2 regions of the Dehalogenimonas alkenigignens genome follow, and region 2 is predicted to be linked to the other one. Evidence: riboswitches for the same ligand, from Rfam matches in the RefSeq annotation. Region 2 holds a riboswitch; the other holds the start of a gene.

Region 1 (15,974 bases), 540 kb from region 2:
TGACCGGGGTGGTTAGTTTCAGGGCGATGTCGGAAGTTGACGACCGGATGTTGGTCATTTTCTTTTCTTTACAGACATTGACCACCAGGTCGGAGCCTCTGGCGTGAAGACCGACGATCATCCCTTCGTAAACCTCGGTCATCGGGTCGATGAATGTCAGTCCTCGGGCCTGGGCGTTGTTCAAACCGTAAGTCACCGCGGTGCCGGCCTGGGCGGCGATGAGCACGCCCGAACGGGTGGTGCCGATCTCGCCCTGCCATGGTTCATAGTTAAGAAATAAAGTGTTCATCACGCCCCGGCCGCGGGTGGTGGTCAGGAATCCGCTGCGGAATCCGATGAGGCCGCGGGTGGGTATATGATATTCCATGCGCACGTTTCCCATGTCGTCATGGTGCATATTGGTCATCCGGCCTTTGCGCTTGGCTAGCATTTCAGTCAGGTCGCCGATGCACTCCTCGACAGTGTCAACGGTCAACGATTCCATCGGCTCCATCACTTTGCCGCCGACCGTTTTGGTTATCGCTTCCGGCTTGGATAGCTCCAACTCATAACCCTCGCGTCTCATGGTCTCGATGAGGATTGATAAGTGAAGCTCGCCGCGTCCGGAAACCAGGAAGACATCAGGCGAATCCGTATCCTCGACACGAAGCGATATGTTGGTCTCGAGTTCGCGATACAGACGAGCTCGAAGCTGTCGTGAGGTGCAGTATTTGCCTTCACGGCCGCCGAACGGTGAGGTGTTGACACCAAAGGTCATTTTCACCGTAGGTTCGCCGATGGTAATGCCGGGCAGGGCTTCCGGCTGCTCCTGGCTGGCAATGGTATCGCCGATGCTGACATCTTCCATACCGGTCACCGCCACAATATCGCCTGCTTCGGCTCTTTCGACTTCCAGCCGGCCGAGGCCCATGTGAGTGAAGACCTCATTCACGGTGTAGCGATGGTTTACGCCGTGCTTATCGATGACCACGACCGAATCCCGGGGAGAGATGCTGCCGCGGTGGATGCGGCCGATGGCGATGCGTCCTTTGTGGGTGGAATAGTCCAGATTGGAAACTAAAAGCTGCAGCGGGCCTTCCTCGATTTCCGGCGGCGGTATGTTTTTCAGGATACATTCAAAAAGCGGGACCAGGTCGGCGCCTGCGGCATCAGGATCGGTAGTGGCGTAGCCGCCTCGAGAGGTCGAATAAATGACCGGGTAGTCCAATTGAGAATCCTCGGTCGCCAGTTCCAGGAACAGATCCTGGGTCATCGCCAGCACTTCCTTGATGCGGCGTGTCGGCCGGTCCATCTTGGTGATGACCACGATGGGTTTTAATTTCTTGTCCAGCGCCTGCTTCAGCACGAAACGCGTCTGGGGCATCGGCCCGTCGACCGAATCGATAAGCAGAAGGCAGCCCTCGGCCATATTCAAAACGCGCTCCACTTCGCCGGAAAAATCGGCATGGCCGGGAGTGTCGATGATGTTGATCTTGTGGCCGCGGTATTCCACCGCGGTATTCTTGGCCAGGATGGTGATGCCTTTTTCACGCTCCAGGGCGTTGCGGTCCAGGATAAGTTCGCCGACCTCCTGGTTCTCGCGGAAAACGTGGCTCTGTTTCAGCAACACGTCGACCAGGCTGGTTTTACCATGGTCGACGTGGGCGATGATGGCTATATTACGGATATCGTCGCGGTACTTGGGCACAAAATCTCCTTATAAAACGGCACGGCAGAATACTCGGTGGACGCAAAAAACGACGCCTGTCAAAAGCGTCTAGAGTCGGAAGCGGCGGCGCCGCAGCGAGGCAACAGACCGAAGCAGGTACATCTAATCTATATTTTAACGTTTATTAGGCAGGATGACAACCTATCTAAGTTGACTGCTCTGGTTGCAGTATTAACCGAACCGGTTGTTCGGGATATGTATTTGGCCTCCAGCTTGCGTGTAAATCGATTATTCCGGTGCGCCGCCGCTGCCTTTCCCATATAATTGATCAAAATATTCCGGATAGAGTTTTTTGGCACAGCTAGGGCAGATGCCATGGGTGAAGTCGGCGCCTGAATGTTCGGATATGTAATTCTCCACAGATTGCCAGAAACCCTTGTCATTGCGGATTTGCTTACAGCTGGCGCAAATTGGTATCAGACCCGAAAGCACTTTAACCTTATCCAAAGCCTCCTGAAGCTTACGGATAAGCTCCTGCCTCTCCGCTTCAGCTCCGGCTTTATATAAAGCCATTTCCACTGAAGCCCTCAGGTCAGCTTCGTTGAAGGGCTTGGTCAGGAATCCCAGAGGCTCGGCGAGTTTTGCTTGAGCGAGGGTTGCCGGGTCGGCATACGCGGTCAAATAGACCGCCGGAACCGAGAACCGGCGGCGCAGCTCCCCAGCCGTGGCTATGCCGGAATGCCCGCCTTTAAGAACGATATCCATAAGTACCAGATCAGGTTTAAGTTTTTCGGCAATCCGCAGCGCCTCTTCGCCGGTGGCGGCCACCGCGACCACATCGTACCCCATGCCTTCAAGGCTGCTCCTGATATCCTCCGCGGTGATGGCCTCATCCTCAACCACCATTAACCTGGCTTTAGCCATTATTGGGTCCTCCCTGCTCAAACACGAAACTGAATTCGGTGCCTGCGTCCCTCTTAACGGTCATTTTGCCGCCTAGCGGATGCTCGGCCAGCGCCGTAACCAGTCTCAAGCCTAACGAGCGGCCGCCGCGGGCGTCGAAGCCTTCCGGCAGACCGATCCCGTTATCCTTGACTGAAAGCGAATAGCGGCCGTTTTCAAGTTTCAGCGATACTATAATTTCCCCCCGGCGGCCGTCCGGGAAGGCGTATTTTAAGGAATTTGTAACCAGTTCATTGATGATCAATCCAATCGGCACGGCGGTATCAAGGTCGAAAGCCGCTTCGGTAATCTCCGTGGATATCCTGACTATGCCTGGCGACATAGCGTATGCGTGGCTTAGATTGTGGACAAGTTCCTGAGCATAGTCCCGGATGTTGATGTGCGCCAGGTCGGCGGATTCATATAGCTTGTTATAGACGAGGGACATGCTCTTGATCCGCTCTTCACTCTCGCGCAGCATCTGGCGTGTTGGTTCGTCGGAGACGAAACGGCTTTGCATCTTAAGCAGACTGGAGATCACCTGCATATTGTTCTTGACGCGGTGGTGGATTTCCTTGAGCAGCAGTTCTTTTTCTTCCAAAGCCCTTTTGATTCTTGCGGCCGCTTTCTTGCTTTCGGTGATGTCGCGGGCGATTGAGGAGAATCCGATGACTTTACCGGCAGTGTCGTTGACCGGGGAGATGGTGACGGCAACATCAATGACGGTTCCATCCTTGTGGTTTCTCAAGGTTTCAAATGAAACGCTCTGGCCTGACCGCCGGATTTGCTCCAGCACGTTATCAATCGAAGTAATATCGCCATACGGCAGCAACAGCTCGCTGGTATGGCCGAGCATTTCCTCCTCCGAGTATCCAAAAATCCTCTCCGCGGCTTTGTTCCAGCTGGTTATCCGGCCTGCCAAATCTCGGCCAATCATGGCATCGGCGGAGAACTCAACAATGGTTGCCAGCCTTGATTTCGCCTCCCAGGCTCTTTGCCGTTCCGTCGCGTCGGTAAAAATGGTCGCGAAACCCTGTTGACCCCACGGAGCGATGGAAATATCAAAATAGCGGTCGAGCGGCGGAAAGTACGTCTCCAAACGTGCCGGTTGCCCTGACAGAGCCACCCCGGCATATTCGGAAAGGTAAGGCGCTTCTTGAACCCCGTAGGCTTCAGTTGCTGTTTTACCCAATATTGCCTCGCGGTCTATACCCAGGATCCGCTCAAACTGGAGATTGGCATCGATGATCCGGTAGTTTACCGGATGCCCGGAATCGTCAAATATCAGGTGGTGAAGCGCGACGCCCTCAGCCATATTGTTATACAGCGACCGCAGGCGCGATTCGCTTTCCTGCAGGGCAGTTTCGATTTTTTTACGTTCGGTGATATATTTGATGATATGGACTGAACCGATACTGTTTCCGCCACTTCCCAGGAGCGGCGATGTTGAAATCTCGACGTGGCGGCCGAGCGCTGGTTCGGGAAATTCAGCCGTGGCCTGGCGGCACTCCGTCAAAGTGCACATGTGCGGGCATCCGGGTAGCGGCTTATCAGTGCCATGGATAATCTCATAGCAATGCCGGCCAACTAAAGAGTCGCCGGACACTCCGGATATTGCGGCGAGGGACCGGTTCGCCCTGACGATCCGATGGTCGGCGTCGATGATAGCGATAGCGTCGGTAATTGAATCAAATGTCGTTTCCCAATCGGAGGCGGCTTTTTTCAATTGCGTTTCGAACCGTTTCCGCTCGGTAACCACATCAAAAACGGCAACGAAATATCCGGTTTCCGGACTATACACTGAGATATCAAACCACATGTCGAGACCCGGCAGATATGTTTCAAAAACTTCCGGAATGCCTGTGGCGGCGACTCTACCGTAAATCTCAAGTAATTCCGGGTTAGTTTGATGTATTCCCGGAATTACCTCGGTAACCCGTTTTCCTATGACATTCTTAAGCCCGGTCAGTTCAGTAAAAGTTCGGTTAACGTTAAGGTAGACAAAATCAACCGGTAAATCATCTTCGAGAATAATGCGGCAGTGAGAAAAGCCGTTCAACATATTTTCGAACAGCGAGCGATACAGCTCTTCACTCCTGGTCAGGGCTTGCTCCGCTGCCTTGCGTTCGGTGATATCTTTAAGAAAGATCACGCGATTTCCGTTGGAGCCATTTTCGCCACCCAGGTCTGTAATCCCGGCTTCCAAATGACGGCCGGTGGGCGTCTTGAGGCACAGTCCGGCTGGAGTTGAAATATTTTCGGTGACGGCAGCAAACCAGGACGCTTCACTCGTCAGAGACTCCAGCCGCTGGCCGAGGGAGATCGGCTGGCTTGTCTCAATCATCATCACGGCTGCCCTATTAAAATCAACAATCCGGTTATGTTTGTCGATTATCAGCATGCCGTCAGGGATCGCGTCCAGGACAACGTTGTAGGCAACCGGCATGATATCCAGCAGGCGCCACCGTAAAATCGCAAAGAGAAACAGCAGGCCGGAAAATGAGAAGGCGACTCTGGTCAGATCGAAGGCAGGCAGAGGATTAATGTCGAAAACGTAAAGAAACCCCATTACCCAAGGCACTATCGCGCCAATAACCACCAGCGCGGTACGCGGTTGGAAATCCTTGTTTGCGTTAAACGCGAAACGGACGACGAGCAGGCTTCCAGCGAGAACGCACAGGCTCGTGTAGCCAATATTGGAGAACCAAAACCAGGGTCCATGAATATAATAAATCAAATTTGAGCCTGCCGGCCCCGGCTCGAAGGACGTCCAGATCAGGCTGTGGGCTTCATTGGAGGCGGTCAATATAAGAGTTAAGACGGGTATGATAAATGCCAGGCTGACATTTCGTCTGGTGATCCAGCGCTGCTGCCCGGTGTAAGCCAGCGCAAATATGACGAAAAACACCGGCACGCTCAAACCGCCGATGTACTCGAATTTGGAAAGGAGAACCTTCACATCGGTGGCTGTTGCCGACACTTCCAGCATGCCGAAAAAACACCATAAGGAAGCGGCAGCCATTAACCATGAAAGCCAGTAACCGGCGTCTGTTTTGCGCCGTCGCCAGGCCGCCGTACCGGCGATGGCGCAAATGACAAAGGATAGGAAGTATACAACGGTATAAGGAGTGAGGATGAACGCAGCTGAAACAGGCGGCATGTTCAAACCTTCATGCCGGTGGCGGCTGTGTGATATCAGGTTGATAATTCATTAATCTGCCTAATATTATCATAGCCCGCCAAACTGTCAATATGCCGGCCAAGCATGAAAATTGATTATTTCAGACGCAGCATTGTAGCCCCGTCGCCGCCCTGATCACGCGGGGCGGCGGAGAGTGAGGCCACCAGTGGATGCCTGGCTGCCAGTTCACGGACAATGCTTCGCAAAACCCCGGTGCCGTGCCCGTGAATCACACGAACTTCCTGGAGACTGGCGGAGGCGGCATCGTCTAAGAATTCGTCGAGCATGGGTGACACGTGTTCGGCCCTTCTGCCTCGGAGGTCAAGTTCCAGCCTGGCGTTTCTGCCTGAAGAAAGGACCTGGACCGCCGGCCTGGGATCCTTTGATTTTCCGGTCAACCTGGTAACGCCTTCCCTGCCCAACTTAAACCGCAACGGGCCGGAAGACACTTCCACCTGGCCGGTTCTCTCATTTTGTGAAAGTACCACCGCTTCGACCTCGGCTTCTTTCAACCAGACGCGGTCGCCTGCTGTGAGTTGGCCTTCGTCTGTATCCGGTTTAGCGGAGTCCGGCGCCTGCCAGATCCCCTTCTTCAACCGTTCCCTGACGTCTTCTGACACATTCCGCGCCATTAAAAGAGCCGCTTCAGATTTCTGGCGCTCCAATGCGTTCCGGGCCTGCTTCAGATCTTTTTGAAGCGCCGCCACTTCTTCGATGACATTATCTCGGGCTTGCTGGATGATGGCCTGTTTTTCTTCTCTATGTGTTTTCAGTTCCAACGCTAATGCCTGGTTCTGCTTCTGAAGAAGTTCCTTTTCACGTTCCAGGGTTTTTTCAATATCGGTTAGGCGCTTTTTTTCAACCTGCAGTTCAGCCAGAAGTTGTTCCAGCTGGCGGGTACCTTCAGTCAGCATCGCCTCGGCCTGCCCGATGACCTCGGCTGGAATTCCGAATCTGGCGGCGGTTGCGATGGCGTTGGAGCCGCCGGGCATTCCGAGGGTCAAATGGTAAGTTGGAGCCAGCGTTTGAGGATTGAAATCAAACGAGGCGTTTTGCATACCTGGAGTCACGTGGGCGAATACTTTTAGGTCGGTAAAATGAGACGTCGCCCCGCCGATCACTCCTTTAGCCAGAAGATGCAGCAAGACCGCTCGGGCGATCGCCGAACCTTCCTGGGGATCGGTGCTGGCGCCGAGCTCATCGAGCAGTACCAGGCTTTTTTCCTTCAGGTTGTTGAGGATCCGGGCGATATTGCTCATGTGGCCGGAGAAGGTAGATAACGCCGCCTGAACGCTTTGTTCATCGCCAATATCGGCGAAGATACCCCTGAAAACCGGCAGCCTGGTTTTCTCTCCGGCCGGTACAGGCAGCCCTGCCTGGGTCATGAGGCACAGCAGGCCAATCACCTTCAGCGCCACCGTTTTGCCGCCGGTGTTGGGGCCGGTGATGACTAAAATAGAAAAATCTTTGCCTAACTCGATTGACAATGGAACCGCCCCGGCTCCCAGCAGCGGGTGACGGGCGGTGTCAAGCCGAATCATAGCCGGGTCGGTCGCTGAAGGCTCATAAACCTCGACCTCTCGGGCTCCGGCGCGCTTGGCGTATCCGGCTTTGGCCAACGCGAAATCGATTTTGGCCGCGGCGCCGAGGCCGTTTTCAATGGCGGGCGCCAGTGCCCCCACCTGAGCCGAGAGCTCGGTCAGGATGCGCTCAATCTCCCGCATCTCCTCGATTTCAAGTTCTTTGAATTCATTGCCGAGATCAAGCGTGGCGAAAGGTTCGACGAAGACTGTTGCGCCTGAATTGGAAACATCATGGACGATGCCCTTGATTTCACCTTTATGCTCCGCCTTGACCGGGATGGCGAACCGGCCTTCGCGTTCAGTGATAATGGGTTCCTGGATAAAACGGCGGGTATTATCCGACTGGATGAAATCCTGGAGGCGTTCCATGACCTCAGATCGTTTCGTCCGCAATCGGAGCCGGATAAGGCTCAATTTTTCGGAGGCGTGCGGTAACAGGCTGCCCTCCGGCGAAATGGCTTTGTCCAGGTTCTTTTCCAGATGGGCAAAATCACCGATGTCCAAGGCGGCCTGGTTCAACAGCGGAGTTGAGACTGCGGTCTCATCCAGTTTGCTTTTCAACCGGCGCAGAAGACCGAGGGATTTTCGGATTTCTGCCAGGATTTTCGGCTCCAACACCCGTCCCAGCGCGGCATAGCGCGCTGGTTCTGCTATGTCGGACAATCCGTAAACGGAGAATCCAGGCTCCAGTTCCAGGAGACGCCGCGCTTCCGCGGATTCGGCCAGGCGGCGTTTGATTTGGTCAAGCTCCGACGACGGCAGTAGTTCAAGCGCCTGGGCGCGGGACATCGTGAAAGAACAATAGCCGGAGACGATTTCCCTGATACGGGGGAATTCGAGGAGGGTCAGATCTTTCTCATGCACGGCCGTATTGTATCACCATAGATAACCCTGTCGAAACGGCGGGGTCAATTGGGCAATTATCATAGTACTAAATACTGGCCAACATGCGGCGCAAACGGTACCAAATGGTGATTATCAAGCGCCCGCCGCTGCGTTAAACTCCTATCTGACTATATCCGAAGCGTGTCAAACCGGTTAACGCTTCGCATCCTGCCAGGAGGAATAAGATGAAAATTCTCAAATTGGCCATCATGGCGGCTTTGGCCTTGATCCTCTCAACGCCCGTCGCCGCACTTGCCGCGGCACAGCAATACGATGGTGAAGACCTTGTTGGGCAGGACACAATCCTGGTAGCTTTCCGCCCCGGCGCCGCGGCCTCCGACATCGCCGCGCTCCACCGCCAGTCCGAAGCTCATGTCTCCGACACCATCCCCGGCATCGGTGTCCAGGTCCTGACCTTCAGCCCCGGCAAGGCCGCTGGCATGCTCAAGGTCTACCAGAACAATCCAAACGTCCTCTACGCCGAATATGATTACACCGCCGCTGCAGAAGATGTTCCCAACGATCCTTCGTTTCCCAGCCAGTGGGGTCTGGCTAAGGTCAACGCTTCCCAAGCCTGGTCGGTGACCACCGGATCGGGCGCAGTGGTTATCGCCATCCTGGATACTGGCATTGACATGAACCACCCGGATCTGGCTGGCAAGATCAAAGGCAGCATCAACTTCTCCACCAGCGCTACTGAATCAGATGTCAAGGGACACGGCACCCATGTCGCCGGCATCGCCGCCGCCATCACCAACAACAGCCTGGGTGTTGCCGGATTGGGCTACAATGCCTCGCTCCTTAACGTCAAAGTACTGGGCGATGACGGCTACGGCTCTTATTCCGGCATGGCCAAGGGTATCATCTGGGCGGCGGACAACGGCGCCTGTGTCATTAACATGAGCCTGTCCGGCACCTCCGCCTCCTCTACCCTGGAATCCGCCGTCAATTACGCCTGGAACAAAGGCGTGATGGTGGTCTGCGCCGCCGGAAACAATGGCAATTCGACGCCGGTTTACCCCGGCTATTATGCAAACGCTGTCGCCGTGGCCGCCACGGATTCGGCGGATAGACTGGCTTCCTATTCGGATTACGGCAGCTGGGTTGACCTGGCCGCGCCGGGTTCAAACATCTATTCCACCTTAATGAACGGCGCTTACGGCTATAAGAGCGGCACCTCGATGGCGACGCCTTTTGTTGCCGGTTTGGCCGCTCTGGTTATGTCGGGGGTTGCCGATACCAACGGCAACGGTCGGCTCAACGACGAAGCCCGTGACCTGATCGAGGCAACCTGCGATAATATCGGCGTCAGCGGCATCGGCGGCGGCCGGATCAACGCTGCCCAGGCTGTCGCCGGTTTGAGCCAACCGACAAATGCGGCACCGCCACCCGCCACCGAACCTGAACCCGGGACGTCACCAGCGCCAGGCACTGAACCCATCGAAGAAGGACCTGTCAGCGAACCTGAACCGGCGCCCACACCCGCGCCAGTCCCTGAGCAACCTGTGGTGAAGCCCATGTGGGTGGACGCAGTAACCTTCACCGTCAGTGGGAAGAATCTGGTCATCAAAGCCAAGGTTATTAGTGAAGCCGGTACTGTTGCCGGGGCAAGTGTTTCGGTGACAATTACCACTGGAAGCCAGTCGTGGCAGCTCAAAGGCACAACTGATAGTGCCGGATTGGTGACTTTCACCTTGTCCAAAGCCGTCGCCGGGACATATTTAGCCAGCGTAACCATGGTCTCCACGGATGGATATGAATGGGATACGGATAACGGCATCAATCTGGCGTCCTATATTCTCACGTCACCAACTAACGGAAAAAGCAATAAGTAGCTAACAGCTGAGATACCAAAGAAGAAGCAGGGAGGCCGAACGGCCTCCCTGCTTCTTTAGTCTGAATCGTGGATTTTTACCTGTTAGGGCTTTTTACCTTTGCCGGGATTGTCTTTCTCATAGCCGGGGGTAGGATCAGCCGGTCCTGGATCCTCAACCTCGCCGCCCTGGTTGTTGGCGTCATCGAGGTCGGACTGGAGATCTCCCGTATCGCCGCTGACGAGGGCGCTGTTGACTTCGTCGATGATGTCCTGTTCACTCATGCCGTAGTCTTCGCCAAAATAAGCGGCGTTCAAAAGGGCTGCTACCGCCTGCCGCAGCAGGGTCTTGGCCCTGCCATACTCACCGGAGCCCCCGAAATTCAAAGCTTCGAGCAGGGTGCTGTCGCCGAGGTTGCCGAAGTCGCCGAGATCGAAAATACCGCCTAAGGCATCGCCGGTGGAATAACCGGTCCAGGCATCAGGATGGGTCTTCCAGAATCCGGGGCTGAGACCCTGACCGTCACCGGGTTCCTCGTCATCACCGCCGCCGCCGCCTACGACAGTCACAGTGGCGTCATCTGACTGCTCGGTTTCAACAATTGTAGCTGTATTCGGATAGGTTCCTTCTTCATAGAAGGTCCTCTGGTAGGTGACGAAACCACTAGCGCTGAAAGCTCCCAAATTGCCGGCGTAGCTATCGGTTACGTGGATCGTATCGTTGATTATAGTGGTGGGAGCGCCGAAAATCACGCCCGCGGTGGCTGACCCGCCTCCGACCGTACCGGTGGTCGTCACGGTCGCGGTGTTGACACGGGAGGCCGCATCCGGCAGAGCGGTGCTATACGTACCTTCAAGAGTGGCGCCTGATGCCAGAGCGTACGGGAAGGTGACCCCGAAATCGACCGTCACATTGCCGAAGCCGCTGATTACATCGGTGGCGCTGGTAATAGTGGCGGTGAACGGGGTGTTATTAGCGATGGTCACGGTGCCACTGACAGCCCAATCGCTGTCTACGGGTTCGCTCTTAGTGAGCGTGACGGTGTAAGTGGAAGTGGCGGTCTGGCCGACCTCAAGTGTGTCGAGGTCCCAATTATCCTCGTCTACAGTCTTGACAATTTCCCAGGTGAAGGTCCGGGTGAATGAAGTCACTGCGGTTTTGGTTACGGTCACTTCATAGTCGAAGCAGAATTCTATATGGCTTAGATTTGCCCACTTGCCGCTGGGAACCACCGGAGCATGGAGACCGGTATCACCAAAGGATTCCGGATCGTAATAATATACGTTGGCATCCGGGCCACCCTTGACGATAACCGCATCCATACCAAGAGTTGAAGTCCAATCGAATGCCTGTCCGTCCGGAGTGTCGTAAACCGTGATGGTTACGGTATTGAAGCCATCAATGTTGTATGTCCCGGAGTTTGGCGGGTCAACCTTAAACCCGAAATCACATCCGAGACTAACCGCAGTCGGGTTGCCCTCCGTAAATGTCGGGTTTGCCAGTGCCGGCACAGCCACAGCAACGGCCAGTATAGCGGCAATGCCGGGGATCAAGAACTTCTTTAGAGCTTTCATAAAACTCCTCCTTTTTATGAAAATAAAAACCGGCCATATTTCCACAAGCCGGTTTCACTACTTGCTCCCCGCCGTCCAAGTGATCCAAATACAGACGGCGGTTCAACGCTTCCTGATCATCAGAATTAATCTAAGACTTTATACTCGGTTGTTCGTACCTCCGTTTTGACCCTGCGATGCTCACATCCCCTGAAGGTCCTGTCCATACGTAAAAATACGTAATTTCCATTCAACACAGGGGTGCGCATTTCCTCTTCATCAATGTAAGGCCAAATATGGGTTGAGTCAAGATAACCTAAACTTACTAAACCTTACCAGAAGTAGGTATACAAGTAGACATAAAAAATTAAGTGGAAACTTGGAAGATATTTGCTGATCAAAGACCTGAAAAGAATGGCGACCCCGATGGGATTCGAACCCACGATCTCCACCGTGACAGGGTGGCATGTTAGACCGCTACACCACGGGGCCGCGCGAAAAAAGAGTGTACCAATTCACGCCTCCAGGTGTCAACAAGTTGGAGGCTGTCTTCCTTCCAATGAATCGGTATCCGGGTTGTTGTTTGCCCATATACCTTGTGCTATAATACCCAAGTTCTTGCGATTACAAGCAAAAATTGGGAGGAACAATACTATCGCTGTTAAAGAAAAGAAGGTCCAGCCGGTTACAGAGCTTTTACGCTCCAGGACTGAGCCGGTCCGCAATTACGAATTGGTAGTCATTTACCGCCCTGAATTGGTGAAAGAGAAGCTCGACGCCGGGCTGGATCACATCGCCAAGCTGGTGGCCGAAAAAGGCGGCTCTATCGCTTCGACAGAGCCGTGGGGCAAACGGAAACTGGCCTATCCCATCAAACACCAGACCGAGGGCATCTATTTTCTGGTGAAGTTCAGTGCCGTATCTTCTCTAACGAAGAAGATCAACAATGACCTTCGTCTTTCAGAAGACGTGCTGCGCCATTTGATTATTTGCCCTGGTAAATAGGTGTACTCGTCGCGCAGCTGAGGAGACGTATTCATGGTCAGTCTAAACAAGGTCATGATTATCGGCAACGTTGGCGGAGATCCGGAGATGCGGTTTACGCCCAGCGGACATCCGGTGACTTCGTTTCGTGTGGCTGCCACCAGAAGATGGGACTCTCCCGATGGGGAGCGCAAAGAAGAAACCGAATGGTTCAGCGTGGTCGCCTGGAACAAGCTGGCTGAGCAGTGCAACCAGCTACTGGCAAAAGGCCGTTTGGTTTATGTTGAAGGCCGATTGCAGACCCGAACCTGGGACGGCCAGGACGGTCAGAAGCATTATAAGACCGAGGTAATCGCCAGCACCGTCAACCTCTTGGATAAAAAGCCCGCCGCTGCCGATGAAACCAGCAGCGCCGAACCCGCCGGTGATATTACGCCGGAAGATATTCCCTTTTAATAAGTAAATTACAGATCGGATATAGGAGTAAATAATTGGTAACTTCACGTGATTCAGGCGCTCGGCCTCAGGGACGTCCGGGCGGACGTTTTGGCGGGCGCGGCCGTTTCCAGCAGCGGCGTAAAGTGTGCGCTTTTTGCGCCGATAAAAACATCATCATTGATTACAAAGATACCGCCAGGCTTTCGCGGTATATCTCCGAGCGTGCCAAGATTGATCCGCGCCGGCGCAGCGGCACCTGTGCCAGGCACCAGCGGGCGTTGTCGGAAGCCATCAAGCAAGCTCGGATCATAGCCTTGCTGCCGTTCGTTCCGGAGCATATCAGAAAATCCGGCACCTCCTGGATGATGAGCCCATCGGCTCCGAAAGTTGCCGAAGCCGCTCCAGAAGCTAAGACAGAAAACGTCGCGCCGGCGGTGACTGCGACAACCGAAAACCCGGCAACGGCGTAAACCACTCCTGAACATCAAGTGAGGATATAAAGTGCCCAAAAGGACTTACCAACCGAAAAAGATTCCCCGCAAGCGGGAACATGGTTTTCTTGCCCGAATGTCCAGCCGGGGCGGCCGCGATGTCCTGAAATCGCGCCGGGCTAAAGGCCGCAAAAGGTTAATTGTCGTCTAGCTTCCACCTTTCTCCGGTAATAGCTGGCGGAGGGTGCATGATTCGTGAAACACGTCTTAGAAGACGGGAAGATTTTCAGAGGGTGCTGTCCGCCGGGCGATCCAAATCCGACTCATTGCTGATACTAAAAACAGCGCCGGGCAGCACGGAGTCAAGCCGCATCGGTATTGTGACCAGTAAAAAACTCGGTTGCGCCGTGGTCCGGAATCGGGTTCGCCGGCGGCTTCGGGAGATATTGCGGAAGGCTGAGATTAAAAACAGCATCGACGCAGTATTTATCGCGAGATCATCTGCCGCTTCTGTGCCTTTTGCCGAGCTGGAGGCCAGTGCCTGTAATCTGATGAAGCGGGTTGGGCTGGTTAGCAGTTGACGATGAAAAGAGTGGCCCTGGGATTGATCAGGCTATATCAAAACAGCCTTTCAAAGGTATTGCCTCCGTCTTGCCGTTTTCAACCAACCTGCTCCCAATATACCTTTGAAGCTATTGAACGTTTTGGTCTTTTCAAAGGCGTTTGGTTGGGCCTGAAACGGTTGGGGCGCTGCCATCCTTTTAACAAAGGCGGTTACGATCCGGTGCCGGATCGCGCTTGAAGGAGACTAGGTTGCGGAATATTTGGAAAATCGGTTTGATTATTGCCCTGATCGCCGCGCTGGCCGTCGGCGGCAGCGGGTGCACCGGAGGGCAGAGAGCTCTGGGTTGGAGCGGGGTGACTCTGGCCGGCAGCGAATTATATTGTGGCACCACTGACGGCCGGTTGATCTCGCTTAATTCCAGCACCGGGACGGTTCGCTGGCAGGTGAATCTGGAAAAGGCTACCGGTATCTACGGTTCTCCGCTCGTCGTCGGTGATACTGTTTATGTGACTTCATACGGAGGCAGGGTATTTGCTGTCAACGCCGCCAGCGGAGCTCTAAAATGGTCGTCGCCGACGCCTGAAGAAGTAAAATTACCGGACGCGGTTATCAGCGGGCTGGCTGAAAACAACGGGCGGCTTTTCTACGGCAGCACCGACGGATCGGTATATGCCATCAGCGCGGCCGACGGCAAGATTGTCTGGAGTTTCAAGAACGGCGATAAAATTTGGGGTACGCCCGTGGTCGACAGGGGTGTGGTATATATCGGTTCGTTTGATAAAAAAGTCTACGCCATCTCAGAGGCCGACGGGCGGGAGTTATGGGTTTTTGAGGCTGGAGGCGTCTTTACTTCAGCCCCGGTTATTTTTAACGATACGGTGATTATCGGCTCACTCGACCGTAATCTTTATTGTCTGGACAGCGCTACCGGCGCCGAGTTATGGCGCTTCACCGCCGGCAAGTGGTTCTGGGGCAGCCCGGCAGTCATTGGAGATCAAATCTACGCGCCAAACACCGACGGGAGCGTTTATGTCCTCGGAGGCGAGACGGGGCAGTTGATCAAAGAACACGATTTCGGAAGCTCGTTTGCTGCTTCGCCATCCATTGTGAACGGCCAGTTAGTCGTGGCGGCCGCGGAGGATGGTAAAGTCGTTGTTATCGACGATGATTCGCAGCAAACCCGCGAACTTGCTTTACTGGATACTACGGTCAGAGCGCCCCTGGCATCATCCGGCGAGATCGTCTTTATTCACAGCCAGACGAACGAAACAATTTTTGCTGTTAACGCATTGACCGGCGCCCGTGTATGGGAATACCGGGTGTCCTAAAGAGGTAATTGAGTGAGTATTGGAGATATCTGGGATCTAACTATTCTTGACCCGTTGATCAACGGGATGATCTGGCTTTCCAGTATCCTTTTCAACAATTTCGGGTTGACGGTTATCGTTTTGACCGCCGTTATTTTCGCGGTGATGTATCCGTTGACGATGAAGCAAATGCGCGCGGCCAAGGCGATGCAGGAATTGCAGCCGAAACTCCAGGCTCTTCAGAAGAAATACGCCAAAGACAGGCAAAAGCTAGCCCAGGAACAGATGCAGCTGATGCGGGAGTCCGGCGCCAGCGCCACCGGCTGCCTTGTCCCGATGGTAATACAGATGCCGATCTGGATCGCTTTGTATCAGGCCATTATCAGGGTGTTAGCGGTAACGCCAGAAGATTTCCTGAGCCTTTCCAGGCATTTATACGACTGGTCCGTGGTCTATGAGACCCTCCCGCTGAACAGTACCTTTCTTTGGATAGACCTCTCCACTCCGGATTACATTCTGGCGCTTCTTGTGGGCGCGGTGATGCTATTACAGCAGAAAATGACCACGCCGCAGTCTGCGGACCCAAAGGTTGCGGCGCAGGGCAAAATGATGCTCTTCATGATGCCGGCGATGTTTGTCTTCA
Region 2 (15,974 bases):
CTGCGGCGCTTGGTGTAGCACAATCCGAAATCCTCTGGTTACATTTGAAGGAAGCCGGGTATGTGGACGCCAAAGGGCAAGTTCAGGACTCCCTGCGTATCGTGCTAAAAGAGGATACGCTGGAGCTCCCTGAACCGTTTCAACCGCATCTCGCACAAGTAAAGGATATCCTGCGGAAACTGGCAGGCAAACTGGATATCAAGAATGCGGACGAACGTATGCAGGTGAAGACGCGTCAGGCTGTCCTTCATAGCGAAGAGTTTCAGGCTCTTTGGGATCGCATTAAGCACAAGACCACCTATCGAGTGCATTTTGATAACAATAACTTGGTGACGGAATGTGCAAGGGCGCTCGCAGACTGCCCACCAATTACTAGGACGAGAGTTCAAATTCGTAAGGCCGACATAGCTATCGGTCGAGGTGGCGTCTTATCGGAGGAAACGGCTGCCGCGGCACCGATCACAATTGAAGAAAGAGATATCGAATTACCTGACCTGTTGACGGACCTTCAGGACAAGACGCAGCTAACTCGCCGAAGTCTGGTGCGCATCTTGACCAACAGTGGCCGTCTGGATGATTTTAAACACAATCCTCAGCAGTTCATTGAGCTAGCGACTGATTCGATCAATCACACTAAGCGTTTGGCCTTGGTGGATGGTATAAAATACCGGCGGCTAGGAAACGAATACTATTACGCTCAGGAGCTCTTTGAACGAGAAGAACTGACCGGGTATCTCAAAAACATGTTGGCTTCCGAGAAGTCGGTTTATGAGCACGTCGTTTATAGCTCATCCGGCGTCGAACGCACTTTCGCCGAAGGTCTTGAAAAGAATGAAGCCGTGAAAGTCTACGCCAAACTTCCTGGTTGGTTCAAAGTCCCGACTCCCTTGGGCAGCTACAACCCGGACTGGGCTGTGTTAGTTGATAAAGATGACACCGAACGTCTCTACTTTGTGGTCGAAACCAAGGGCAGCCTTTTTACAGAGGACTTACGCGACAAAGAAAGCGCCAAGATTGAGTGTGGTAAAGTACATTTTGATTCTATTGCGGTTATTGATAACCCAGCGAGATTCGTTGTAGCTAGAACGATCGATGATCTAATGAAACATGGTTGAAAAGAACCTAAATCACATCAACTCATATTCGCATTATCCTAAATGATATTCAATGAGGGATTATAGAATGGTAAATGAAAGTAAACCATTAGGATCTGAAGATTCTAGCGCTGTTGAATTTGTAAAAGAAATGTTGGCTGGCGATCCGACATACGCAATCAATTTTGATCGAATTCAATGGGATCATGAAAATAAACGCTATGTCATTGTGGAATTTCTACTTTGTGAGGAAAAACAATCAACAAGAGGGATTACACCTTTATCTAGCCATCCTAACAGGTATTTCATGAAAAATTCAATGAAATTTATATCTCTTTGGAAACTTTCGCAAGTCATTGGGGCCAAATTATTTCTTGTAAACTACTCAAAAGCTGGCACTTCATGCGAAGATCAAGTTCTATTGATGGAAGTTCAAAATGTAGACGCAACGGCCTCTGCTCCTGTACAAACCATCAATTCTACGATGACGAGACAAGAATTCTCCTCATGGTTCAGAACTCTTAATCGAAGAGGACGCACTTAGTCGTAATTGGGACTTGGAGAAATATGGCTGGGAAAAATCACCCCGGAGGTTGCACATGTCTTGACATGCCGAATTGTCGTACATGCATGGAAAATGAGGCTACTAAGCAAGCAAGACAACAATGTAGTTATTATTTGGCAATGGTTAAAGTCGCGCGTAAGTATCCAAAAACCGGTCCAAGGTGTCTACATAAAACACCCCCTGAGGATTAGCGAACGATAAGATTCGGGGCGATTGACTTAACAATCACTGCCGATGAAGGTACGGCCCCAAGGTTTAGCGTGGCTGTCCCTTTAAGTGTTAAAATGGCTCGATTGATCAAGGCGGTATTAATGTCTTTTGAGTCATCTATCGAATGGACACAGGCGACTTGGAATCCGGTGACCGGATGTTCTGAGATATCACCCGGTTGCGCCCATTGCTATGCCGCAAGGTTCGCCAATCGATTAAAATGTATGGGTAACCCAAGATACACAAATGGTTTTCGGGTTACCCTGCATGATGATTTAATTGGCCTCCCCCTGAGTTGGAAGCGCCCAACTCAGATTTTTGTCAATTCCATGTCTGACCTTTTCCACGAGCAAATACCTCTCGAATTTATCGAAGCTGTATTTACAACGATCCGTACTGCTTCTTGGCACAGGTTTCAGATACTTACGAAACGGGCGTCACGTCTTTTAGAAATCTCACCCTATTTATCATGGCCAAGTAATCTCTTGATGGGCGTAACCGTCGAGAATCAGGATTATATTTGGCGCCTTGAGAAGCTGAAAAAAGTACCGGCTGCAGTGAAATTTGTGTCTTGTGAGCCATTGTTAGGTCAACTGAATTTGCCACTTGAGGATTTGGATTGGGTGATAGTAGGAGGGGAGAGTGGGCCTGGCGCACGCACTATGGATTTGAACTGGGTAAGGGAGATACGCGATCAATGCTCCCTGGTCAAGCTCCCGTTTTTTCTTAAACAGCTTGGTGGTACCAGGAACAAACGAGGTGAACAACTTGCACTATTGGATGGCCAGTTGTGGAAGGAATTACCCGAAATTCTCTTGATGAAATCGTAGCCAATAAAAAGAACGACGTCTGGAGGAATCGTGTGCGATCGCTGTAAGTCAAAACCAAATTCAGACGGCTACCCCCTCTTAGAATTGGGCCCATGGGCAAAAAATAAACTCCACTACTTAAGGTACTATTCTTCATTGTTTACGAACGGCATGAAAAGCCGGTGGCCTGAGACGGTCTATTTAGACCTATTTGCCGGACCCGGATTGTGTACTGTTCGCGGTACCGGGGAAACAATTCAAGGATCGCCAATGATTGCTCTGAGCCAAATGCCTCCTTTTACACATTATGTTTTTGTCGATTCAGATGAGAGTCATATCAATTCGTTGAACGCCCGATCCCAGTCCATTAACGCAGCCAGTGAAAAACTAATCCTTCCAGGGAATTGTAATAATAGTGAAATCATAAACAAGATCGTCAATTTCATCCCACCGAATGCTTTATGTCTGGCCTTCATCGACCCATTCACGTGGGATATAGATTTTAAGACACTTCGGGCTCTAACAGGATCCCGCCGTGTGGACATCATCCTCGTATTCCAAATCGGAGGGATTAAACGGGCGATCGAGTCGAACACGACCTCATTGGATCAATTTTTTGGGGACGATGGGAAATGGCGAAAACTAGTAGCTAACGCTTTGCCTAATCAACGCACAAGGTCACTTTTAGATCATTATCGGCATCAACTCTCGTCTTTAGGTTATCTTGGTCAGCAGTATCCGACTGAAGTTTCCGTGGTCAACACCAAAAATGTGCCCCTATATTACATGGTTTTTGCGACAAAACACCCTAGGGGGCAAGATTTTTGGCAAAAGGCAATTCACCACTCTGCAACCGGCACAAGGACATTGCCCGGATTTTGAAAACAATCTCGACCATGTCATGAAATCCAAAATCGTCAGGTAGAAATTGTGTTCAAATACTCTTTTCAGGACTACCTATTGTTCCTCGGGCTCCGCATAAGCATGACTCGAACCGGCTTGCTATAGGGCATCGAACACTATCTCAAACACCGGAGTTCTGTCTGTCGTACACCGTAGCCCACCACCCATCCCCTCCCCCCTTCCTCAAATGCTTGTTTCATACCCCCGCAACCCGATAAACAATAACGTATTGTAATAACTACCAGGTATAAACCATCAGATTATCAGCCCCTTTCTGAAAATACCCTCAAAAAGTAAGGATTGGTGAGGTTTAGTCATCTTGACTTCACCTATACGCAGCCTTAGTATGGAATATCCAGGAGGCTGTGACCCGGCGCCCCCCAATTTGGTCACTTGGGGCCCGGCGAGCCAACAGTGAAACCGGCTTGGGAGAGGCCGGTTTTTCTTTTGGAGGAGGACAAACCGCCGCCCGCGGCATCTATGGAAATTACGTAACCGCATATGCGAAATTACGTAAACATACGGATACCGCAAAGCCTTTACCGCCCGTTACAATCCTGAAGTATAAGGGGGAGAACCGGCACAAAGGGATTTGACTGCATATATCCGCCTGACAGGAAGCGATAATCCGCCCCTCCGTAACTGGTCACTTGGAGGACGGGGAGCCAGTAGTGAAACCGGCCTGGGATTAAAGGTCGGTTTTTCTATTTTCTTAGAGGAAGCAGGTGAGGTACACGGCACAAAACGGCAGCCCCTGACCCGAGACACGAGCAAACGGAGGAGGTTTGAAACATGAAAAGGGTCTTTAAGAAATTCCTTGTATTTGCGGGGGTACTGGCCGCCGTGGCGGCGGTACTCGTTCCCGCGCTGGCAGTGCCGGTAAGCGCACAGGCCACCAACTTCAGTCTTAATGGTTACCGCGTGACTGTAGGTGGCGGTGGCGCTTATAGTGCCGGCTGGACCGGCGGCAACCTTGGTAACCAATGGGCGGAGGGCGAGTGGGTACCTTACAAACTCGTCATTACTAACGTCCAGACAAATTACCCTGGTTTGGCCAATTTCCCCGACATCGTGCTTTCCTTTGACTTCCACGATGCCAACGGTATGTTCGTTGATCTCATCAGGGGCATCCAGGTTGGCACCACCGACCTGACTGACCTTCAGGGGTTCCCAACTTCTGGAGGCGGCCCCCAGGCGAATAATATCGCTGGCGCCCAGCTGGGTCAGAATGATCCAGATGAGTGGGCGTGGACCAACTTCGCGTTGCTTAACCTGCCAAATGAACAGGTTAACCGCAGCCTGGTCCCCCTCGGCGATCTTGATGTCGCACCGGGGACCGACAAGCACGTTTTCATTATTCACCCCAGTGACATCCTCGGTAAGGGCGGTGTCACCGTAGATTCCAACACTATCGTTATCTACTACCAGGCGCACCTGTCTCGCACCTTCGTCTGGTCTAACGCTCTGCAAGATTTCTATGCCACCGATGCTGACCTGGCAAAGTGGGGCGGTTACCTCTATGCCACCGACGCCTGGCCCACTTCCGTGCAGAACGGCTCAGGTTATCAACCGGGCTCGTCCGGGCATATGCACCTGGAAGTTGAGGGCACCGGCCAGCAGGACGTTCCCATCCCCATCCCGCCCAAGCCGGTGGGGTTGATTGACGGTTACAAATTCGAGGACCGGGATGCTGATCATATTTGGGATCCTGGTGAACCCGCTATTCCGGGTTGGGACATTCATATGTATTCGGTCCTTGAAGGTGGAATCGTTATTGATGTCCACGAAACCACAGACGCCAATGGTTTTTACTCATTCCCTAACCTGACCGAAGGGATATGGTACATTGGCGAGCATGTGGGTCCTGGTGATCCACCCCTTGCGGGTTGGACACAGACGTTTCCTTATAACGTTGGAAACGTCCCACCGGGCGCTAACTCTTCCCTCATCGACAATTTCCCGAATAATATTAAGGCCGCTATCGGCCCTGCTCATTTGGCCGAATGGGGCTGGATTGTTTCCCTAACCGACGCTGCGCCTATGCAGCACAACGTCAACTTCGGCAATGTGTCCTTCGCCACTAAGACTGGTACCAAGTTCCATGACCTGAACGCCAACGGGGTCTGGGACAACGGCGAACCCGGCCTCGGCGGTTGGACCATCTATGTTGACTACAACAACAACGGCGTGTTCGACGCCGCCACGGAACCCTCCGCTGTAACCGCGGGTGACGGCACCTATTCCATCAACAACGTCGCTCCGGGAACCTGGAGAGTTAGAGAGGTACTCCAGGCTGGCTGGTTTGCCTCATATCCGGCTACATCAGATGCGTTTGGCCGTTACCACGAGGAGACTTTCGTTGGCGGTCAAACTTATTCCGGCAACGACTTTGGCAACTGGACCACGGCTTCGAAGAGCGGCATGAAGTTTGAAGACATGAATGCCGACGGTGACAAGGACGCCGAAGATACCGGTCTGGCTGGCTGGGTGATCTACGTCGACTACAACGACAACGGCGTCAAGGACGCTAATGAGCCCTTTGCCACCACCGCCGCTGATGGCACCTACACCATCACCGGCATCAATCCTGGCACCTGGAAGGTCAAGGAAGTAGCCCAGGCTGGCTGGACGCAGTCCTACCCGGTCTCCGGCTATCACGAAGAGACCTTCACCTCCGGCGCTGCCCTGACGGGCAACGACTTTGGCAACTGGACCACGGCTGAAAAGTCCGGCTACAAGTTCAACGATAAGTACGACGCTGATGGTGTACGTGATGCTGACGGCGTGGATAACATCCTCGGCAACGCCGATGATGAAGTCCTGCTTTCAGGCTGGACCATCCGCATCTACGAAGACACCAACGGTAACGGCTTGCTTGACCAGGCTGAGTATGACGCTGGCCCGTTGTTCACTGATGTGACCGACGTCAACGGCGCCTACTCCTTCACCGTCAATCCCGGCAAGTACATCGTCGTTGAAGTCATGCAGGACAAACTGGGTACGCCGTACTACCAGTCCTACCCCGCTACCCCGGTTCTGGCCGGCGGCTTGAATACCGGCACTGAACTGCTGGGCGCGAACGGTCATGCGGTCACCCTGGTTTCCAGCCAGATTGACAACAACAACCACTTCGGCAACTACTGGCCGCACACCACTATGACCCTGTTCGACTTTGTCTGGGAGACCACTGCTGACGGCAACGTCACCCTGACTATCTCGGACACCAACGACGGCGATGTCAACCTGACCGATGCCCATGTTCATCTGCTGGCTAATGATGTCGAATACCCGTTCTCGCCGATCTCTACCCCGACTTCCGGTGATGACGGCGACGGCATCTTTGAGCCAGGTGAAACCTGGACCTGGATCGTCTACGTGACCATCACCCAGGACACCACCTTCTCCACCTGGGGCCACGGCGAGGATCCGTTCGGCAACACCGTTGACTACCCGCAGTACCAGTCTGAGTACGCCGAGGTCTTCGTTGAGGTCAATGAGGCCACTCGTACTCAGGGCTTCTGGTCAACCCACCTTGACTTCACCGAGATGATCTTCGACAACTACACCGGTGATGAGGTTGATAACGATAATGTTGGTTTCATTGATCTCGGTTGGCGCCAGATCACCAACATTAACGACCTGATGGGTGTATTCTGGGCTAACAACGCCAAGAACTCCGACGGTTCCAACCGCAGCGCTCTGTGTCAGGCCAGGATCATCGCTTCTAACCAGGCTCTCGCTGCCCTGCTGAACGCTGCCATGCCCGGCGGAGCTCCGTTGCCCGCTGGCTACAGCCCGGCTGAGATCGCTGCTATCCTCGGTGGTACCGATATTCCGGCCATCAAGATGCTCGGCTCGGTGCTCGGCGCCTACAACGAGGACGGTGACGATGTCGCCCTGGATCCCATCCTGGGTTCGACCGGCAAGGCCAACCCGCAGCAGGCTAAAGCCCTCGCCAACATCGGCTTCGCCGACTGCAATATCCAGACCAGCCTTGTCGTCGCAGCCCTGCCTGCGTCCGTAGTGAAGAATACTCCGGTTAACATCACCTTCACTCTGAACACCGTTAACGATGTCGGCGCGGCTGGCGGCACCTTCACGGTCATCGCCTCCAAGGACTCCAAGTTCCCCAACGGCGCTAACAAGACCATCACCGTCGGCTCCGGGGCAGTCAACGACATGCCGTTCAATGGCGGCGTGTCATTCACCCCGACGTCCGCCGGGACGTGGTACATCAAGATCACCTACAGTGGTGACGGTGAGAACTATGGAGGCTGCTCGGTAATCGTAACGTTGGTTGTCACCAACAGCTAACTACGGCCGTTCAACAATGGAAAAGGGGAGGGGCTTCGGCCCCTCCCCTTTCTTTACGCTTCCTCCGGTGGGACAGTGGGCTCATCCCACTTTGGTATCCGTCCCACCTCCTCCGCGGCAGGGCTGCCCTTCGCCCGGCGCCGGGGGTCCCAAAATATATTTTCCCCGGACCGCCAAAAACGACAAAACTCGCTTGACGGCCATAGGGAACACCTGTGCTATAATACCCGCCTATGAACTTCACCCGTGTATTTGCTGGACAGGTGCCGCCCCGGCGTTATGCGGCAGAGAATCGTTCCTTTCGTTTTTGCGATGAGGCTGTGAGGAAAAATCAGGCGGCGCGCCGGGGAAAGAGCCGCTGGAGGTGCTGCACCGCCTTGTCAGCCGCCTGCTGGACGTCGGCGGACAGCTCAAAGCTCCACTCGATGCGCGTCGGGCGGGTCACCAGGAACTCCACCTTCGGCTTTAACCCGATCACCCCCGCGATCTGCAGCAGCTCGACGACCCCGACCTGGTGGAACGACAGTTTCGACGCCTCCGACGACTTGAAGTCTTTATCGAGCTCGAACCAGCCGATCTCGCCCGGCGGCATGTCGGCGTCCATCACATCGACGATCACCAGCCGCTCGACGCCCGGCAGTAAACCAAGAAGGTCGAACCCGGCGACTCCGCCGGCCTCGACCTTCACATTATCCGAAACCCCGATTTCCTTGATCCGCCTGGCGACGTGTATGCCGAAGCCTTCGTCGCCCAGCGCCACGTTCCCCACGCCGAGGATCAGCGTCGCGGCGGTTTCCTCCATACTACTGGAGGTTGATGACCTTGACCTTGCCGGTCCGCCCGTCGATGACGTGGACGCCGCAGGCGATGCACGGGTCGAACGACCGGATGATGCGCACCACGTTGATCGGGTTCTCGGTGTCCGGCACCGGCGCCCCGATGAGAGACTGCTCGTACGGGCCTTTGACGCCGTTCTCGTCCCGGGGGCCGGCGTTCCAGGTGGAAGGCACCACCATCTGGTAGTTCTTGATGCGGTGATTCTCGATCTCCACCCAGTGGCCCAGAGCGCCGCGGGGAGCGTCCCACACGCCGAAGCCCTTGGCGTTGCGGGGCACCGCCTTCTCGTTCATGCCCACCAGCGGGCCGGCCGTCCTGAGCTCGATCAGCCGGTCGATCCAGGCAATCCCCTGGTCAACGATGGACTTGGTGATCAGGGCGCGGCACAGGTGCCTGGCCACGACGCCCTCTCGGCCGCCGGCTTTGAAAAAGTCCACCAGCGCCGGGAATTTGTTGACCAGGCCGCGGGCCAGCGGGCCGACTTCCATCGGTTTGCTGCTGTACCTCGGGGATTTGAAGTAGGAGTAAGCGCCGGTTTTATTGAGGTTGAACTCGGTCACGCCCACCGAAGGATGCAGCGCGGTGCTCCCCTGAGGGTAGTTATACCAGGAACTGGTAACGGACTCGGTGATCTTGGAGTAATCCACCGGCGCTACATTTATCCCGGCGATGTCGGAAAGCGTGCCGCGGGCGCCGGAAGCGTTGACCACGCCGCCTTTGAACAGGTGGTTTGATCCGCCGAAGGAAATGTCTTCCGTCTTGGCGGCTCCGTCCTGCGGCAGCATGGGGTAAGCTAAATAGTTGCCGTCGGTGGCGCCGATAGCCAGCTTGGCTAACGGGAAAAGCGGGCCGGTGCCGACAGCCAGCACGTCCGGCAGGTAAACGTTATCGACGAACTCCTTCTGTTCCAGCCACAGGTCGCGCAAGGCCAGGAGTTGTTCCCGGGACGGGGTAGCGACGCAGCCGCCGACCATTACGGTGTTGGGATGAGGCTGGATGCCGGTGATGAAGTTCAACATCTTCTGGGACTTAGCCTTCATCTCGATGGCTTTGATGTAATGAGAGACCAGGGTGGTTACCGTTTCCGGATCGTTGACGGTGAAGGCGTCCGGTTCATAGCGGGGGGTGAACGGCGATGTATCACCCTTGACCACCAGCCCGACGATTTTGTCCTTGATACCGAGCAACCCGGGATCGCTCCCTTTATAGTTGGCGATAGCCATGATATCCAGGTAGTCTAGGGCGGATAAGACATAGAAATGAACGTAGTGGTCGTGAACGTAGTACCCAGCGCAGAAGACGTTGCGCATCAGCCGGCCGGCTTCGGTCAGTTCGATATCAAAGGCATCTTCCAGCGCCTGCGCCGAGGCGATGGCGTGGACACCTTCGCAAACGCCGCACAACCGGCTGGTGACGTACGGGGCGTCCCAGGGGTCGCGGTTCTTGAGCAGGATTTCGATGCCGCGCGCCATGGTGCCGGCTGACCAGGCATCGGTAATGACGCCGTTGTTGACTTCGACTTCTATCCTGAGGTGACCTTCAATTCTGGTTAACGGGTCAACGACTACTCGGGTCATTCTAGAATTCCCTTTCCAAGCGTATTTTGAATCTTCACTCCCAGGGACACTACTTTACGCCGAAGTCATAGTCATGGGCGTAGAGAGGGCTGGTTTCCTGATAGAACTCAGGCTGGGAACAGGCGACGCAGGGAACCCCCGCCTGGATGCAGTAATTGGACCGCTGATTCCATTGGCGTTCCCAGCAATCCTGGAAGGCGATCGGTCCCTTGCAGCCCTTCAGAATTAGGCACCGTCCCTGCTGGGCCGGGTCTTTGAAATCGGTAACGAAGCGGCGGGCTTCGAACTGGCCGCGGCGGGCGCAGTTGTCGTGCTGCAGCTTTCCATAGAAAGCCAAAGGCCGATGGTAATTATCCATTTCCGGCGCTTTGCCGAAGGTCAGATAGTAGACGATGGTGGCTACCAAACGCTCATTATGCACCGGGCAGGTCGGCAGGTTGATGACCGGCTTGTTGCCGACATCGTCAAAGACATGATGAAGTTCCTTACCGCGGAAGAGGTAACCCACAGCGTCGGTCGGGCCGGAGCGCGGAATGCCGCCAAAAGATGAACAGGCGCCGACATTGATGATCACCGCCGCGTTTTTAGCCGATTCACGCACAATATCGACGAACGTTTTCCCGGCGATGGTGCAGAATTTGCCGTTCTGGGCAAGGGGAATAGCACCCTCGATCACCAGAACGTAACCCCCGGCTTTTATAGTGTCGGTAAGGGCTTTGTCTGCCTGGTGACCCGAGGCGGCCATTGCCGTCTCATGGTATCTCAATGAAATGGTGTCGAGGAGAATCGAGACCGCGGAAGGCTCAAGATTATTGAGGAAAGACTCGGTGCAGCCGGTGCAGCCCTGGCCTTCGAGCCAGATGACCGGAGGTTTAGCCGGGGCGACCTGCTCCAATGCCTCGACAATCCGGGGATTCAGCGCCTGGCTCAGTCCCATCGCGGCTACAGTCAAGCTGGCGATCTTAACAAAATCCCGGCGGTTCAATTGAGGCCTGGCTAAAGTTGCGAGATCCATTCTATCTCCTGTAGCGGGAGGCATCCCGCGGTTATTTTCTGGGATCTTACGGGGTTTCCTTTAACCATTTTGCAACCAGGTCACGCCGTTCCTTGTCCAGGTTCTGCCCGGACTGATGAGCGGAGATGAAAGTGCTGAGCCTGGCTTCAGTGGTAAAGTTGGTGATTTGGTTAGGAGTGATATTGGGTCCGGCCAACCCGCCCTGGCGGAAAGCGCCGTGGCACAGCGAGCAATTGGCGGCGTAGACCGCCGCCGGGTCGATCGGACCTGTTTGCGGCGGAGCGGCGACAGAGTTTGTTTTAAGGTAGTTAGCGAGCGAGTTGCGAAGCGGTTCGGCCATACCCACACCGGTGAAATGGACGCTGAAAAAGGAACTTAAGAATGAGGTGCTGAAGTTACTCACGTCGGTAAGCGCCGGCGCCACACCTCCCTGACGATTGGTACCGTGGCAGGATGCGCATTTACTGGAATACAAGAGGGTTGCGTCAACTCCGGCCACTGTCGGCAACAGCGTTCCGTCTGCCGTCGTTGGCGGGGGAGTTGTGGTTGCGGTCGGCTCAGTTGTCGACCCGGTGCAGCCGCCGATTCCAAGTACCGGCAATACAAGCACCAGCAGAGCCAGAATAGTTCCGGGAATGATACTGACCTTCGAGTCGTGTTTCCGCAAAGCCAGCCTCCTTGAAGAGATAAATGAATGATAGAGCGTGGGCTTGAACTAGTCAAGATAAAAATAATAACGTATTAGTACCACATAAACGTAGATAACCCAGTTTGGACATTACTGTTTAATAACTGATAACCTTCCCGGAAAATCGGCTCAACAAAGCGGTCGCTGGCAATCGCCAGCGACCGAAAACAAGATTACTCCTGACCAGCCGCCTCGTTTCCCGTGGGCTTTGGCGAGTTCAGGTGACAGACGCCGACTACTTTTTCAACTGGTACGACGAAAGCGATGCCTGATCCTGGTTCATCCAACTCGCAAGTATTAATAACGCTGTCCAGAATCGCTTGGGTCTTGTCTGGATAGGTAACAGACAAGACTATTTCCTTTTCGGGCTCGATCGGGATACCCAGGATATTTTGCTTTTCTTCGTGAATGCCTACCCCGCGCCCCATGATTATGGTTCCGCCTTCCGCTCCTGCTTTCATCGCGGAACGCATCGCCTGTTCCCCCCATCCTTTGTTGACAATGGTGATGATCAACGATCCGTCGCTCATGCTAGTTGCCTCCTGTGGCGCTTTTATTCCTGATGATAATACCGAGTACCATTACTGAAATGATTGGAGCCAGGGCTATCAGAGCTACCAGTCCCAGGCCGTAAACGGCGGCTTCTCCGGAACCGGCGGCTGATGCCAGACCGAGCCCGAGTCCCAGCAGAAAGGTGTTGGCAACGGGACCGGTGGCAACACCGCCGGCGTCAAAAGCAATCGAAATAAAGGCAGGCTGAGTAAATCTGAGAAGCAGGAGAACTATGAGGTACCCCGGGATCAATATGTATAAAATGGGAATGCTGTAGATTATCCTTGCCATTCCCAGAGCGACAAACACACCGACGCCGAAACAGGCGGAAAATAGAATCAGTGATGCCCGGATCGAACCGGCTGATGTTTTTTCTACCTGATTGCACAGGATGCGGACAGCCGGTTCACTTCTGGTTGTCACAAAGCCGAGGATAAAACCCAGGGGAATAACCAGCCATCGGTGATCCATGGTATCAAATGCCTCGCCAATGGCATATCCAAAAGGCAGGAATCCTTCCTGGACCCCAAGCAGGAACAGCAGCAGTCCCGTCGCGGAAAGCAAAGCGCCTTTTAGCAGGTTCAATAAATACCTCGGCGGCAACCGGAGGAAAAAGGTTTGAAAAACCAACAAAATAAAAAGCAGAGGCAAGATCGCCTCAGCCACACCCCTTGCGGTGATGATGAAAGTCTGCCACAGATCCAGCAGATTCAACCGGCAATTATCCCCATGATCATTACCGCGATGATAGGGCCGATAGAAGCAAAGCCGATCAAGCCAAAGCCGTCTGAGACCGGTGAACGGCCGGCCAAGACTGAACTGAAGCCGATCCCCAGCGATATGACGATCGGGGCGGTCAGCGCTCCGGTGGTCACACTGCCTGAATCGAAGGCCAGCGGAACGAAGTCAGCAGGCGTCAGGACGGCCAGTAAGATAACCACCAGATAGCTGGCGGCTAGCAAATAAGCCATTTTGATCCCAGCCAGGATGCGCAACATGGCCAATACGGTAAACACCGCCAGCCCGATTCCAATAATATAAACCAGAGAATTGCCGTTTATCTCCCCGCCGGAAATCCCTTCAGCTTGCATCGAAAGCACCAGCACATCAGGTTCGGCAATGGTTGTACTGAAGCCGATTAAAAAAGCCACCGCGGCGATCAGCCAGATAGACCGGCTTTGGATCAAGCCGGAACCGACCAAACGGCCGGCTGGCAGGATGCCTATTTCGATGCCGAGGAGGAACAATACCATCCCGGCGATAACCAGTAACGTGCCGATAACGAATTTGAGGAATAGGACGCCCGAAGCCTGGACAAACACCACCTGCAAGAGAATGATGATGCCGATCAGCGGCGCGGTCGCCTTAACAACCCCGATCAGCGTTTCGCGAAAAAGGCTGCCCAAGTCTTCGTGTCCTTCCGTGAACCGTCAACTGGTCTCACGCAACGCTCTTTAGGGGTGCTCGCCACCGGGTCAATGCCAGGAGGCAGTAGCCAAAAGCGAGGAAGGTGATCACCAAAGCTATTCTAACATATACAATATCGCCGGATGTTTCCTGGGTCCAACCGAAATGGGAAAGCACTGTCGAAGCGGCGGGATAGACCGGCGAAACGTAGTTGAACCAGAAGGCAACGTTGAAGAACCAGAGCCACAGGCTTGGAAAAAGCGCTAAAGCAACGCTCCATAAACGCTCGGTTAGATATGAAGACCTCGCGGCGATATAGATCGCTAGCGGAATGAAAATCACCAGGTACTGGTAGTTGATCCGGTAAAAGGTAGAGATGAATATGAGGATCCCGATCAGCATGGAACGCGCGGGCGACAGTTTCAGCCAGTAAGTCGCCGCTAGTCCCGCGATGATGCCCAAAACCATTACCGGGGTGTTGATATTCAACCACCCCACCGTGTCCCAACCGTAGGCGTTGTGGAGATAAGTGACCAGCGCCCCGCTGCCTGAAAAGGCGTAGACCATCGGCTCCTGATAGGCTGGCGCTTGACCCGGCAGCAGGACAGCTTTCAAGTATTCTCCGCCGCTCCCGGTAACCATGAACGGCAGCGAGACCGCAGCGATAATCCCAGTAAAAACGCCAAAGTTGGCAACAATCTGCCGCCGGGGCATCATTCTGAAGGCGGACGCGATCATGAAAGCCACCGGAATCAAAGTGTGTTGCTTGGTGAGGACAGCCGCGGCAGCGGCGGCGAAAGCCCATCGGTAATGTTGTTTTTCAAAAAGAACCAAAGCGCCCAACAAAAAAGCGGCGGCAATGGCGTCGAACTGGCCGAAAACCGCAGACTGGTACCATACCGCCGGATTCAGCAGCCACAGTGTAGCGAAAAGCAGTTTTTTCCAGGCGGAACCGGGTACGGCAGCAAACAGGATAATCCCGATCGCCAGGTCGGCGGTGATGATCGGTATTTTCATGGCAAAGCGCCACGCGGTGTCCACGAAATCCTGCCCGGCGGCGGCACCGGGGGCGGCTACCGCCGCTAGGCCCAGAATCAGGAGCCAGATAGGAGGATACACGAATCCCCAGCCCTGCCACGGGTTGACAGGGTCGGTGCCGGCATAATGACTGTAGAAATCAAGACCGTGCTGCTTAAACAACTGGGCGAACGACCAGAACTGAGCCGTGTCCTGGGTGGCTGAGAACGGCGCCGCTAAAATCCTGGCCGCCGCAGCCGTAAAAAAAACCAAAATGAAAGCCGCCTTCGCCCACCGGTCTGAAGCAAGCATCATCAGCTTGACACCGGCGGCGTCCAGCAGCCGCCGGACGGGGGGTTCCGTTGATGGTTGTCGGACCATTGGTGAGATTATAACCCAGAAAAGGCTTCAGGTATCAACGGCCTCGGGTTTAAGCCGGGCAAGCGGTGTCGAGACGGGTGTGAGTAGTCTAAAAACTCTTCGCTACGACGGGTCCACGACACGACCGGTGAAGATAATGGCCCCGGAGGCGATATCACGAATGAGGAAAATGAACGGGCGGTCGAGGGTGACGGTTGCCGGGTCCAGCGGCACCGAAGTTGTGCCGACGACGACGCCGGTGGCCGCGGCGGCTTCAGTGCCGGCTTCATCGACAGATATAAAGGCTTTATGCACCACGTCCTGAATCTGCAAATCCCGCCGCCCGGTCATGCCGGAAAAATCGGCGCTGTCGGAAAAGGCGACGGGCATGCCCAAGACTGCCAGAGTTTCCTTGAGGCCGAACTCTGAATCGAACTCGAATTTGGGCATGGTCAGGTTGACGGTATTGTTCTTCAAGGCTGCCAGGATTGATGCCAGTTTAGCGCTGCCGAGGCTGGTTTCGAAGGCGCCGAAGGCGCCTTCCGCTGGCAGGATGATGACCATGGAGAGTTCGCCGCCGTCGTATTTCAACTCCACTGCCTGATATCCATCCCCGACGGCGTAGC

The links. A riboswitch is a leader RNA that binds a small molecule or an ion and turns the genes downstream of it on or off. The one in region 2 is predicted to bind cyclic di-GMP.
Region 1: it holds a riboswitch for cyclic di-GMP, as region 2 does, so the genes downstream of both, DEALK_RS06240 (hypothetical protein) here and DEALK_RS08940 (hypothetical protein) in region 2, are expected to answer to the same signal.

What each region holds. Positions count from the first base shown of each region.
Region 1 covers NZ_KQ758903.1:1,174,426-1,190,399, forward strand. Annotated here, with positions in the region: gene typA (translational GTPase TypA) at 1-1,687, opposite strand, end outside; gene DEALK_RS06220 (response regulator) at 1,937-2,572, opposite strand; gene DEALK_RS06225 (histidine kinase N-terminal 7TM domain-containing protein) at 2,565-5,750, opposite strand; gene DEALK_RS06230 (endonuclease MutS2) at 5,867-8,218, opposite strand; gene DEALK_RS06235 (S8 family serine peptidase) at 8,425-10,074, shown strand; gene DEALK_RS06240 (hypothetical protein) at 10,158-11,627, opposite strand; cyclic di-GMP riboswitch class II at 11,665-11,747, opposite strand; tRNA gene DEALK_RS06245 (tRNA-Asp) at 12,022-12,098, opposite strand; gene rpsF (30S ribosomal protein S6) at 12,060-12,611, shown strand; gene DEALK_RS06255 (single-stranded DNA-binding protein) at 12,645-13,046, shown strand; gene rpsR (30S ribosomal protein S18) at 13,082-13,498, shown strand; gene rpmH (50S ribosomal protein L34) at 13,530-13,670, shown strand; gene rnpA (ribonuclease P protein component) at 13,708-14,040, shown strand; gene yidD (membrane protein insertion efficiency factor YidD) at 14,043-14,261, shown strand; gene DEALK_RS06280 (beta-alanine-activating enzyme beta-propeller domain-containing protein) at 14,273-15,352, shown strand; gene DEALK_RS06285 (YidC/Oxa1 family membrane protein insertase) at 15,419-15,974, shown strand, end outside.
Region 2 covers NZ_KQ758903.1:1,713,156-1,729,129, reverse strand. Annotated here, with positions in the region: gene DEALK_RS08955 (type III restriction-modification system endonuclease) at 1-1,115, shown strand, start outside; gene DEALK_RS10010 (hypothetical protein) at 1,183-1,638, shown strand; gene DEALK_RS08950 (DUF5131 family protein) at 1,944-2,699, shown strand; gene tcmP (three-Cys-motif partner protein TcmP) at 2,730-3,560, shown strand; cyclic di-GMP riboswitch class II at 3,931-4,016, shown strand; gene DEALK_RS08940 (hypothetical protein) at 4,374-7,895, shown strand; gene DEALK_RS08935 (hydrogenase maturation protease) at 8,227-8,697, opposite strand; gene DEALK_RS08930 (nickel-dependent hydrogenase large subunit) at 8,699-10,309, opposite strand; gene DEALK_RS08925 (hydrogenase small subunit) at 10,359-11,324, opposite strand; gene DEALK_RS08920 (c-type cytochrome) at 11,371-11,991, opposite strand; gene DEALK_RS08915 (P-II family nitrogen regulator) at 12,186-12,542, opposite strand; gene DEALK_RS08910 (DUF1538 domain-containing protein) at 12,544-13,278, opposite strand; gene DEALK_RS08905 (DUF1538 domain-containing protein) at 13,275-13,970, opposite strand; gene DEALK_RS08900 (hypothetical protein) at 14,005-15,369, opposite strand; gene DEALK_RS08895 (serpin family protein) at 15,472-15,974, opposite strand, start outside.